DNA from 2 places in the Kitasatospora sp. NPDC032757 genome. Region 2 is predicted to be linked to the other one. Evidence: predicted binding sites of a transcription regulator. Region 2 holds the regulator's gene; the other holds the start of a gene.
What was found. The regulator HrcA, encoded in region 2, represses chaperone genes, less so after heat shock. The targets are predictions, from matches to a motif close to TTNGCACTCNGNNNNNCNGAGTGCNAA.
Positions count from the first base shown of each region.

Region 1: the regulator HrcA is predicted to act here: its motif matches at 3,204-3,230, upstream of ACZ5WK_RS16640 (FmdB family zinc ribbon protein).

Region 1 covers NZ_JBVINN010000012.1:99,533-105,154, reverse strand. The annotation lists gene ACZ5WK_RS16655 (sigma-70 family RNA polymerase sigma factor) at 247-1,218, shown strand; gene ACZ5WK_RS16650 (hypothetical protein) at 1,393-1,677, shown strand; gene mscL (large conductance mechanosensitive channel protein MscL) at 1,809-2,228, opposite strand; gene ACZ5WK_RS16640 (FmdB family zinc ribbon protein) at 2,881-3,192, opposite strand; gene ACZ5WK_RS16635 (MFS transporter) at 3,340-4,665, opposite strand; gene ACZ5WK_RS16630 (potassium/proton antiporter) at 5,133-5,622, opposite strand, start outside.
Region 2 covers NZ_JBVINN010000017.1:88,468-94,089, forward strand. The annotation lists gene ACZ5WK_RS20335 (DUF3097 domain-containing protein) at 1-219, opposite strand, end outside; gene pspAB (PspA-associated protein PspAB) at 383-967, opposite strand; gene htpX (zinc metalloprotease HtpX) at 1,026-1,946, opposite strand; gene hrcA (heat-inducible transcriptional repressor HrcA) at 2,207-3,241, shown strand; gene dnaJ (molecular chaperone DnaJ) at 3,317-4,456, shown strand; gene ACZ5WK_RS20360 (16S rRNA (uracil(1498)-N(3))-methyltransferase) at 4,534-5,283, shown strand; gene ACZ5WK_RS20365 (S41 family peptidase) at 5,404-5,622, shown strand, end outside.

The DNA of each region.
Region 1 (5,622 bases), on a different contig from region 2:
CTGGGCGCCGCGCCGCTCCGAACCGGTCACCCGATAGACACCCGATGCACCCGAGTGGTCACCCTCCGTCCATGACCGGGGTGAAAACCGGCAGGATACTGCATCGCTGGAAGAATCTGAGCGACTTGGGAATGTTGTCCGGAATCTGTTCGTTGGATCGTTACGTGTGAGCCCCGTGGGGCCCGCACTTCTTGCCCTCTCAGGGCAGGCAGGCAGACCTCGGCAACACCAGCAAAGGGAGCAAGCATGGCCACCCGTGCCGTCGTTCGCGACAGGGCCGACCGGACTCGCGCGGCCCGCCCGACCAACCTTGAGGCCGACCGTGACCTGGTCGGTATGTACCTCGACGAGATCGCCAGGACGCCCCTGCTCGATGCCGCCGAGGAGGTCGAGCTCTCGCTGCGGATCGAGGCCGGCGTGTACGCCCAGCACCTGCTGGACGGAGGAGAGCTGCCCAAGGGCGTCGAGCGCGAGGAGCTCGAAGCGATAGCCGAGGATGCCGAACGCGCCAAGGACGTCTTCATCCGCTCCAACCTCCGTCTCGTGGTCGCCGTCGCCCGTCGCTACCCGCGCAGCGGACTGCCGCTCCTGGACCTCATCCAGGAGGGCAACGCCGGCCTGGTGAGGGCGGTCGAGAAGTTCGACTACGCGAAGGGCTTCAAGTTCTCCACCTACGCGACCTGGTGGATCCGGCAGGCGATCACCCGGTCGATCGCCGACCAGTCGCGGACGATCCGCCTGCCCGTCCACCTGGTCGAGGAGCTGGGCCGGATCCGGAGGGTGCAGCGCGAGAAGTCCAAGGAGCTGGGCCGCGAGGCCGAGCCGGCCGAGATCGCGGCCGAGCTGGACACGACCGAGGCGCGGATCAAGGACGTGCTGGACTGGGCGCGCGACCCGGTGAGCCTCAACATGTCCGTCGACGACGAGGGCGAGACCCAGTTCGGTGACCTCGTCGAGGACACCGGGGCGACGTCCCCGGAGGACGCCGTGATGGTCATGCTCCGCCGCGAGGAGCTGGACGACCTGATCGGGCGGCTGGACGACCGTACGGCGTCGATCATCAGGTCCCGGTACGGGATGGAGGACGGTCGCGAGCGGACTCTGACCGAGGTCGGCAAGCAGCACGGGCTGACCCGCGAGCGGATCCGCCAGATCGAGAAGCACGCGCTCGCCGAGCTGAAGAAGATCGCCGACCATGCGGGCTTCGAGGCCGCCTGAAGGCCTGCGGGCCTCCTCGGCCGCCCCGACTGCTGTGCCCGGGCCCTGGTGCGGAACGCGCCCCGCACCAGGGCCCGCCTGCGTGTCCGGACGGTGGGCCGGCGCCGGGCCGGTCCCGGCGCCGGGAGCTTCTAGGCTGGAGGAGTGGACAACGTGCAAGACGGAGGCCGACCGGTGACCGAGCAGAAGCCCGTGCAGAACGGCGCGCCGACCGAGGACCAGGACCGGACAGCGACCACGGACCCCGCGCCGACCACGGACCCCGCGCCGACCGAGGCCCCTGCCACCCCCGCCGCCGAGGCGGCGCCCAAGGCCCGGCTGGTCTTCCGCGACCCGTTGGACCAGCAGTCCCGGGACGACAGCGATACCGGCTGGGGCGACCGCCCGGCCGCGGGGGAGAGCAGTGGGCGGGGGCTGGACTGGTACCTGAGCCAGCGCCCGCCGCACCACGGCGACTGACCGGGGCCCGGGGCGCGCCGAGCCGCGCCGGACCGCCCTGAACCGAACCGCCCTGAACCGGACCGAGCGGCCCGGCAGCGCGGCACAGCTCAACTCGATTTTCGGCACAGCTCAGCGCGGCGCAAAGCGGCTCAGCGCTGCTGCGTGACCAGCGCATCGCGGATCTGGGTGAGCAGGACGACCTCCTTGGCCTCCGCCTCCGCCTGGATCTCGGCAAGGGTCTTGCGCTTGGCGGTGTACCTGCTCATGGGCAGGATCAGGCAGAAGTAGACGACGGCCGCGGTGATCAGGAACTGCAGGGCCGCGCTCAGTACGGAGCCCCAGAGGATCAGGATCCCGGACGTGGCCTCGCCGGTCGCGCTCAGCTCACAGGGGCCCTTGATGCAGGACGTGTAGGCGTTCAGGTCCTTGGGGCCGAATGCGCCGACAATCGGATTGATCACGCCCTTGACGAAGGCGTTGACAATGTTGGTGAATGCCGCGCCGATGACCACGGCGACGGCGAGATCGACGACATTTCCACGCAGCAGGAATTCTTTGAAGCCTTTCATGTCGCGTGAACGGCGAAGTCGTTGTCCGGTTACGGGTGATCTTCGCCGCCCTCCGATTGACAACCCGATTGGTGGACGGGCGCGGCTCCGGGCGGCGACAGGCCCGCCCATGCGGGCCCGGACGCCAGTGCCGCGGCCGCGGCGAGCAGGAGCAGCGCGGGCAGCCCCGGCCGGTGCCACAGGGCCTGCCGGAGCCGGTGGAGCCGGCCGGACCCGCGCCGGATCGGCGGGAACGACGGCACCTCCCGCCGTGGCGGGACGGCGGGCGCGGGGAGCGGGAACGGAAGGGGGAGGCTCGTGGTCGTCATGGGTACCGCCGGTGGTCGCAGGGCGCCGGCCCGGGGTGGGCCGGCTTCTGATGACGCACACTCTGGGCAGCTCGCAGGTCCGACGGAAGGCCTTTCCCGGAACCTGTGGACAACCCGGGGCTGTGGATGAACTCCGCCACCCGCGCGGGCTAATTCAATGGCCGCGTGAATTCCATATGACCGCAGGAGGCCCCATGGCCGCAGGAATGCCCCATGACCGCGGGGGCGCAAGAGGGATCGGGGAGCGCGATAGGGCCCGGGAATACAAAAGGGGAAGGCCGGGAACGCAAAAGGCCCGCCGGCCCCGCCGGAGCGGGGTCAACGGGCCTTTCGAAAGCCTGGGATCAGCCGGCCGACTTCGCCGCGGCCGCCGGAGCGGGGCTCGCCGCGGGGGCGGAGCCGCCCGAGGACGAGGCCGGGGCGGTCGACGAGGACGAGGTCGACGAGGACGAACCCGCGCCCACCGAGCTGGTGGAGGACGAGCGGCTGTCGGTCCGGTAGAAGCCGGAACCCTTGAAGACCACACCCACGGCCGAGAAGACCTTGCGGAGCCGTCCCTGGCAGTCGGGGCACGTGGTCAGCGCCTCGTCGGTGAACTTCTGCACCGCCTCCAGGCCGTTGCCGCACTCGGTGCACTGGTACTGGTACGTGGGCACTTGTCTTCCTCCTGGCACTCTCGCCTGATGAGTGCTAACGATGGTCAATGATGCGGCATTCCGCTGCATCAGTCCAGCGACTCGAATGTGAGATGAGCCGGGGGTCGCCGTGTGGCGACCCCCGCGTGAGTGCTGTAAGCGCTCGGCTCAGCCCTTGGCCGCACCCACCAGCTGCCGCGTCACGGGCCGCTCGCCGCCGCCCGCGACCACCGTGCTCGTGGCGCTCGGCGCGACCAGCAGGTGCCGCAGCACGACCAGAGCGACCAGGCCCAGCCCGGCGCCGGCCACCGGCACCAGGAACCCGGCCGACGGCCCGTGGCTGTCGATCAGCCGCCCGGCCACCGTGGAGCCGGTCGCCAGGCCGAGGCCGATGGCGCCGGTCAGCCAGGTGAAGGCCTCCGTCTTGGCGCCGTCCGCGACCAGCGTCTCGACCAGGGTGTACCCGGTGATCAGCGTGGGTGCGATGGCCAGGCCGCAGACGAGGCCGGCGACGGACAGCGCGACCAGGTTGGGCATCGCCCAGAGCGTCGAGCACCCCAGCACCAGCAGCGCGTAGCTGGCCAGCAGCCGCTGCTGGGCGGCCCGGCGCCAGGCGATCATGCCGTAGAGCACACCGGCCAGCATCGAGCCGCCGGCGAAGATCCCGTACACCGTGCCGTTGGCACCGGGCTGGCCGACGGACTCGGTGAAGGCGGTCACCGAGACCTGCATCCCGCCGAAGACGGTGCCGACGCCCAGGAACGCGCCGGCCAGCAGCCGGACACCGGGCGAGGAGAGCGCCGAGACGCGGCGGGCCCCTGGCTGGTGCGGGTGCCGGGCGGGGGCGGTGCGGCGCTGCGCGGCGAAGGCGAGCCCGCCGGCGACGGTCAGCGCGGCCTCGGCGATCAGCCCGGCCGAGGGGTTGACCGAGGTGGCGATGGCGCTGGCCAGCACGGGGCCGATCACGAAGGTGAACTCGTCCGTCACCGACTCGAAGGCGAACGCGGTGTTCAGCTTGGCCGCGGGCGCACCGTCGGCGGAGAGCTTGGCGACCCAGCGGGAGCGCACCATCGCGCCGATCTGCGGCACGCTGGCGCCGGCCGGCGCGGCGGCCAGCAGCAGGGCCCAGACGGGGGCGTGGCCGAGCGCCAGTGCGATCAGCGCGCCCACCGAGACGGCGTGCACGATCACGCTCGGCACCAGGACGGCGGCCTGGCCGTACCGGTCGGCCAGTCGGCCGGTCTGCGGGCCGACGAGCGCCTGGGCGACGGCCGAGACGGCCGCGACGGTGCCGGCCGTGCCGTACGAGCCGTGGGTGTCGAAGACGAGCAGCAGGATGCCCAGGCTGAGCATGGCGTACGGGAGCCGCGCGGCGAAGGCGGGCGCCAGGAACGTCCAGGCGCCCGGGGTGCGCAGCAGTGCGCCGTACCCGACGCGGGCGGGGGCCTCGGTGGCGGACGCGGTGTCCGGCGAGGTGCCCGAGGGGGCGTCCATCGGGACGCCGCTGTTGTCGACCGTTCGGCGGGCCGTCACGGTCGGTCCTTCCTGCTGCCTGGTAGCGCGGAAGGGGCATGGGGTGGCCCCGACGGCGCCGAGAGTCGTCCTCTCGCGCGTCGACCGGGGTAGTTACCGGGCCGGCCCGGCGTGGTTTCCGGGGGTCTGGCCGCGGCCGCCGAGCGGTCGCGCCAACTCTGCGTCAGGCAGATGCTGGGTGTGTATCAACCATCATACATATACGCGCGTAGATGTCGCGCTTGCCTCCACAGTACAGGGCATGTCCAAAATTGTCCTGCCAATTGAAGGTGAACGCTGGACGAACCCTTCAGGACCCCTGCCCGCGGCGCCCCAGGGCCCTCGCCCGCGGCGCCCCAAGGCCCGCGCCACGGGGCGAGGACCCGGGGCCCCTGCCCGCGGCACCCCGGGGCCTCGCCCCGTGGCGCTCCCGGCCCCGCACGCGACGCTCAGGCCCCCCGCCCGTACAGCCACCCGGCGAGCTTGCCGCCCTTGTCCACGGCCCGCAGCCGCCGCTCCGCCGCCTCGCTCACGTCGTCCGTGGTGACCACCAGCAGTTCGTCACCGCCGCGCAGCACGGTGGCCTTGTCCGGCACGAAGCTGCTCCCCTCGCGGACGACCAGGGTGACCGCCGCGCCGGCCGGCAGCCGCAGCTCGCCGATCTCCACGCCCGACATCTTCGAGTTCGGGGACAGTGCCACCGACAGCAGGTGCCCGTGCAGCTTCTCCAGCGGGGCGGACTCGATGCCGAGGTCCTGGCCCATCGAGCCCTCGCCGATCCGCAGCCACCTGGCGACCAGGGGCAGGGTCGGCCCCTGGAGCAGGGTGAAGACCACGACCAGGATGAAGACGATGTTGAAGACGTCCTGGGCCATCGGCGCGTCCGCCACCATCGGGATGGTGGCCAGCACGATGGGCACCGCCCCGCGCAGCCCGGCC
Region 2 (5,622 bases):
GAAGCCGCGCGGCACCAGGGGGAAGACCCGGTGCCTGCCGAAGCGGTCCTCCAGGGTGACGGTGAAGCCCTCGGCGGTCTTCTCGCAGCGCACCACCGCCCCGCAGAAGCCGGTCGCCGCCTCCTCCACCACGAGGTCGCGCTCGGCGGGCACCTCCGGGGCGGGCTGCTGCTTCTTCCACGGCGGGGTCAGGTCGGGTCCGTACTGGCGGCTGCGCATTCCCCGGAGTCTAGGAGGCGTCAGCCCGTGAACGGTGAGCCGACCGCCGGGACACCCGCGATCCGTGCCCGCAGGGCGACGGCGCGTCCGGGGCGGTGGTCCTCAGGGGCGTCCGGGACGTGGCCGGTGGGGGCGGCGGCCGGCGGATTCCGGCCGGCCGGGGTCACAGACCCGGCGCGCCCCAGACCGGGAACCAGCGGGTGAGGTCCTTCTCCAGCCGCAGGTCGTTCCCGAGCATGGCGTTGACCTGCAGCTCCAGCGGGCTGTTCCGCTTCTCCCCGCCGCCCGGCACCGGCGCGAACGGGTAGAAGGTGCCGCGCTTGTACAGGTAGACCAGCGCCAGCGGCTGCCCCTCGGCGTCGCGGAAGGCGACCAGCGAGCAGAGCAGCTGCGGCCCGAAGCCGTTCGCCTCCAGCTCGCTGTTGACCGCGTGCAGGTCGTTGACCAGCTCCGGCAGCTCCTCGGGCGTGTGCCGGGCGAGCAGCCAGGAGTACCCGTACGCGTCCTTGGAGGCCTCCACCGGGACGCCGCCGCGTTCGGTGTCGGCGTCCAGCAGCGCCCGTACCTGCCGCTCGACCTCGCCGAACGCCCCGCCCTCGACGGAGGCGAAGCAGACCGACCCGACGCCGGTGGGCCGGAAGCCGGAGGCCGCCTCCAGGGTCAGCGCGGCGGACGGTACGCCGAACAGCTGGTCGAGGTCGGGCCTGACCGGCTTGGTGCGGCCGAACAGCGTGTCCAGGAATCCCACGGCGGTCCCTTCCGGAGGTGGTCCGGCTCGCCGGAGCGGCCCGGCGGCCGGAGGCGGTTCAGCGGCCGAGCTGGGCCGAGATCTTCGCCAGCTGCGCCAGCCGCTGCTCCAGCGACGGGTGGGTGGAGAGCAGCTGCGAGGCGGCGTCCCGGGCGCTCAGCGCCGGGGCGAAGTAGAAGGCGTTGTACGCCTGCGCCTGGCGCAGGTCCTTGGTCGGGATCGCGGCGATCTGGCCGGTCACCTTGGTCAGTGCCGAGGCGAGCGCGCTGGGCCGGCCGGTGAGCTGGGCGGCCGCCCGGTCGGCGGCCAGCTCCCGGTAGCGGGAGAGCAGCCGGGTCAGCAGGAAGCTGATCGCGTAGACCACGACCGAGACCAGCGGGATGACCAGCGCGGCGATCGCGGCGTTGGAGTCGTTGCTGTTCCGGGCGCCGCCCATGAAGCCGCCGTACATCGCGATCCGGGTCATCGCCCCGGCCAGCACCCCGAGGAACCCGGCGATGGTCATCACCGCGACGTCCCGGTGGGCGACGTGCGACAGCTCGTGCGCGAGCACGCCCTCCAGCTCCTCCGGATCCAGCCGCCGCAGCAGCCCGGTGGTGACGCAGACCACGGCGTTCTGGGGGTTGCGGCCGGTCGCGAAGGCGTTCGGCATGTCGTTGTCGGCGACCGCCACCCGGGGTTTGGGCATGTCGGCGAGTGCGCAGAGCCGGTCGACGGTGCCGTGCAGCTGGGGGTACTGCTCCGGGGTGACCCGGCGGGCGCCCATCGCCCGTTCGGTGATCTTGTCGCTGAACCAGAACTGCGCGACGAACAGCCCGCCCGAGATCAGCACGATCAGCGGCCAGGCCCCGCGCAGCAGTGCGATCAGCAGACCGGTGAAACCGACGTACAACAGCCCGATCACGAACATCGTCCCGACCATCCGGCCGGTCAGGCCGCGGTCCGGTGCGAAGCGGGTGTGCTGGCCCGAGGTCGACATCTCTGCTCCTCTGTTCGCCGTCCGCTATCGATGCTGCCACCCGGACGGGCGCGGGGCATCACCCGCGCGCCGCGGACTGCAAGCAGGATCACTGTGGCCGGGCCGTTCCTGCCGTCGGACCCGGGCCTTACACTGGCAGGTACGGTTCTGGCACTCGTGTGTTCAGAGTGCCAAAGCCGGGGCCCGCCAGTGGGGTCCGCAGCGAGACACACGGACACATGTCACATCGGACAACGTGCGAAGACGGAGGTGCGTGCCCCATGGCCGGTGAGGTCCGCCAGCTCGACGACCGCAAGCTCGCGGTCCTTCGCGCCATCGTCCAGGACTACGTGGGCACCGAGGAGCCGGTCGGTTCCAAGGCTCTCGTGGAGCGGCACAGCCTGGGCGTGTCCCCGGCCACCGTCCGCAACGACATGGCGGCGCTGGAGGAGGACGGCTACATCCACCAGCCGCACACCAGCGCCGGGCGGATCCCCACCGACAAGGGGTACCGCCTGTTCGTCGACCGGCTGGCCGAGGTCAAGCCGATGAGCGCGCCCGAGCGGCGGGCGATCCGGCACTTCCTGGACGGCGCGGTCGACCTGGACGACGTGGTCGCCCGGACGGTCCGGCTGCTCGCCCAGCTCACCCGGCAGGTCGCGGTGGTCCAGTACCCCTCGCTCTCCCGGTCCACCGTGCGCCACATCGAACTGGTGGCGCTGGCCCCGGCCAAGGTGATGCTCGTCCTGATCACCAACACCGGCCGGGTCGAGCAGCGGCTCGTGGACTGCCCGGGCACGGTCGGCGAGACCGTCCTGGCGGACCTGCGCGCCAAGATCAACACCAGGGCCGTCGGGCAGCGCCTGCCCGAGGTCCCGGAGCTGCTGGACGAGCTGCCGTCCCAGTTCGAGGCGGCCGACCGGCCGGCCGTCACCACCGTCCTGGCGACGCTCTTCGAGGCGCTCGCCGAGCAGAACGAGGAGCGGATCATGCTGGCCGGCACGGCCAACCTGACCCGCTTCGGGCACGACTTCCCGCTCACCATCCAGCCGGTGCTGGAGGCGCTGGAGGAGCAGGTCGTCCTGCTCCGCCTCCTGGGTGAGACGGCCGACGCCGGGATGACGGTCCGGATCGGCCGGGAGAACGCGTACGAAGGGCTCAATTCCACCTCGATCGTCTCCGTGGGCTACGGTTCGGGCGACGAGAGCGTGGCCAAGCTGGGTGTGATCGGTCCGACCCGGATGGACTACCCGGGCACAATGGGGGCGGTGCGAGCGGTGGCACGGTACGTGGGCCAGATCCTGGCCGAGTCGTAGGAACGGCCACCATCGGACATCCGATGGTGGTACCAGTCGCAAGCACTTCAACAGGCGGAACAAGCGGAGCATTTGGTGGCCACGGACTACTACGCGGTACTCGGCGTCCGACGGGATGCGGGGCAGGACGAGATCAAGAAGGCGTTCCGGCGCCTGGCACGCGAACTGCACCCGGACGTCAACCCGGACCCGAAGACGCAGGAGCGGTTCAAGGAGATCAACGCCGCCTACGAGGTGCTCTCCGATCCGCAGAAGCGTCAGGTCTACGACCTCGGCGGCGACCCCCTGTCGCCCAACGGCGGCGGTGCGGGCGGCTTCGGCGCGGGCGCGGCGGGCTTCGGCTTCTCCGACATCATGGACGCCTTCTTCGGCGCCGCCTCCGGCCAGCGCGGCCCGCGCTCCCGGACCAGGCGCGGCCAGGACGCCATGATCCGGCTGGAGATCACCCTGGAGGAGGCCGCCTTCGGCACCACCAAGGAACTCCAGGTCGACACGGCCGTCACCTGCACCACCTGCAGCGGCGAGGGCGCGGCCCCCGGTACCTCCGCGCAGACCTGTGACATGTGCCGCGGCAAGGGCGAGGTCTCCCAGGTCACCCGGTCCTTCCTGGGCCAGGTCATGACCTCCCGCCCCTGCCCGCAGTGCCAGGGCTTCGGCACCGTCGTGCCGACCCCGTGCCCGGAGTGCGCCGGCGACGGCCGCGTCCGCGCCCGCCGCACGCTGACCGTCAAGATCCCGGCCGGTGTCGACAACGGCACCCGGATCCAGCTGGCCGGCGAGGGCGAGGTCGGCCCCGGCGGAGGCCCCGCCGGCGACCTCTACGTCGAGATCGCCGAGACCAGCCACACGGTGTTCCAGCGGCGCGGCGACGACCTGCACTGCACCGTCACCATCCCGATGACGGCCGCCTCGCTCGGCACCCAGGTGCCGCTGCAGACTCTGGACGGGCTGGAGGAGGTCGACATCCGGCCCGGCACCCAGTCGGGCCAGTCGATCCCGCTGCACGGCCGCGGCATCACCCACCTGCGCGGCGGCGGCCGGGGCGACCTGATAGTGCATGTCGAGGTGCAGACGCCCACCAAGCTCGACGCCGAGCAGGAGGAGCTGCTGCGCCGCCTCGCGGTGCTGCGCGGCGAGGAACGGCCCTCGGGCCAGTTCGCGCCGGGCCAGCAGGGGCTGTTCTCCCGCCTGAAGGACGCCTTCAACGGCCGCTGACCGCACCGGCGCCCGGTGACCCGGACGGGGTCACCGGGCGCCGTCGTTCCACCGCACAGAGACCTCAGGGAACCCCCATGACCGCGCCCGTGTTCGTCGTCGAGACCACGCAGCTCGCCACCGCCGCCCCCGGCGCGGTGGTCCGGCTGGACGGTCCGGAGGGGCGGCACGCCGCCGCCGTGAAGCGGCTGGAGCCCGGCGAGGCGGTGACCCTCGCGGACGGGCTGGGCCTCGGCGTGGACGGCACGGTGGCGGCGGTGCACGGCAAGGACGCCGTCGACGTGACGGTGGCCGCCGTCCGGCGGGAGCCCGAGCCGTCGCCGCGGATCGTCGTCGTCCAGGCGCTGCCCAAGGGCGACCGCGGCGAGCTGGCCGTGGAGACCATGACCGAGGTCGGCGTGGACGTGGTGATCCCCTGGGCCGCCTCGCGCTGCATCACCCAGTGGAAGGGCGAGCGCGGCGCCAAGGCGCTCGCCAAGTGGCGGGCCACCGCCCGCGAGGCGGGCAAGCAGTCCCGCCGGCTGCGCTTCCCCGAGGTCCGCGAGCCGGTGACCACCCGGCAGCTGGCGCCCGTCCTGGCCGGTGCCGCGCTCGCCGCGGTGCTGCACGAGGAGGGCGCCGAGCCGCTGGCCGGTGCCGCCCTGCCGACGGGCGGGGACATCGTGCTGGTGGTCGGCCCCGAGGGCGGGGTCTCCCCGGACGAGCTGGCCGCCTTCGCCGAGGCCGGCGCCAGGCCGTACCGGCTCGGCCCGTCGGTGCTGCGCACCTCGACGGCGGGCGTGGCCGCCGGCGCCCTGCTGCTGGGCCGCACCGGCCGCTGGAGCTGAGCCGCCGGGCGCCGGGGCGCCCGCCCACGGGCCCGGCGGCGTGGAGGGGTGTCCCCCACACGGGTCGGCTGTTGCGGAAAACCCGGGTGCATCGTGTGCGGACCTGCCTAGGCTGACCGTGTGAGCGAATCTCCGAGCACCCCTGCCGGCGCCTACCTGCGCCACCCGCATCTGCACGGTGACCTGGTCACCTTCGTGGCCGAGAACGACGTCTGGCTCGCCCCGCTGGACGGCGGCCGGGCCTGGCGGCTGACGGCCGATCACGTCCCGGTCCGAAGGCCGCGGTTCTCCCCGGACGGGCGGTACATCGCCTTCACCTCCACCCGGGACGGCGCGCCC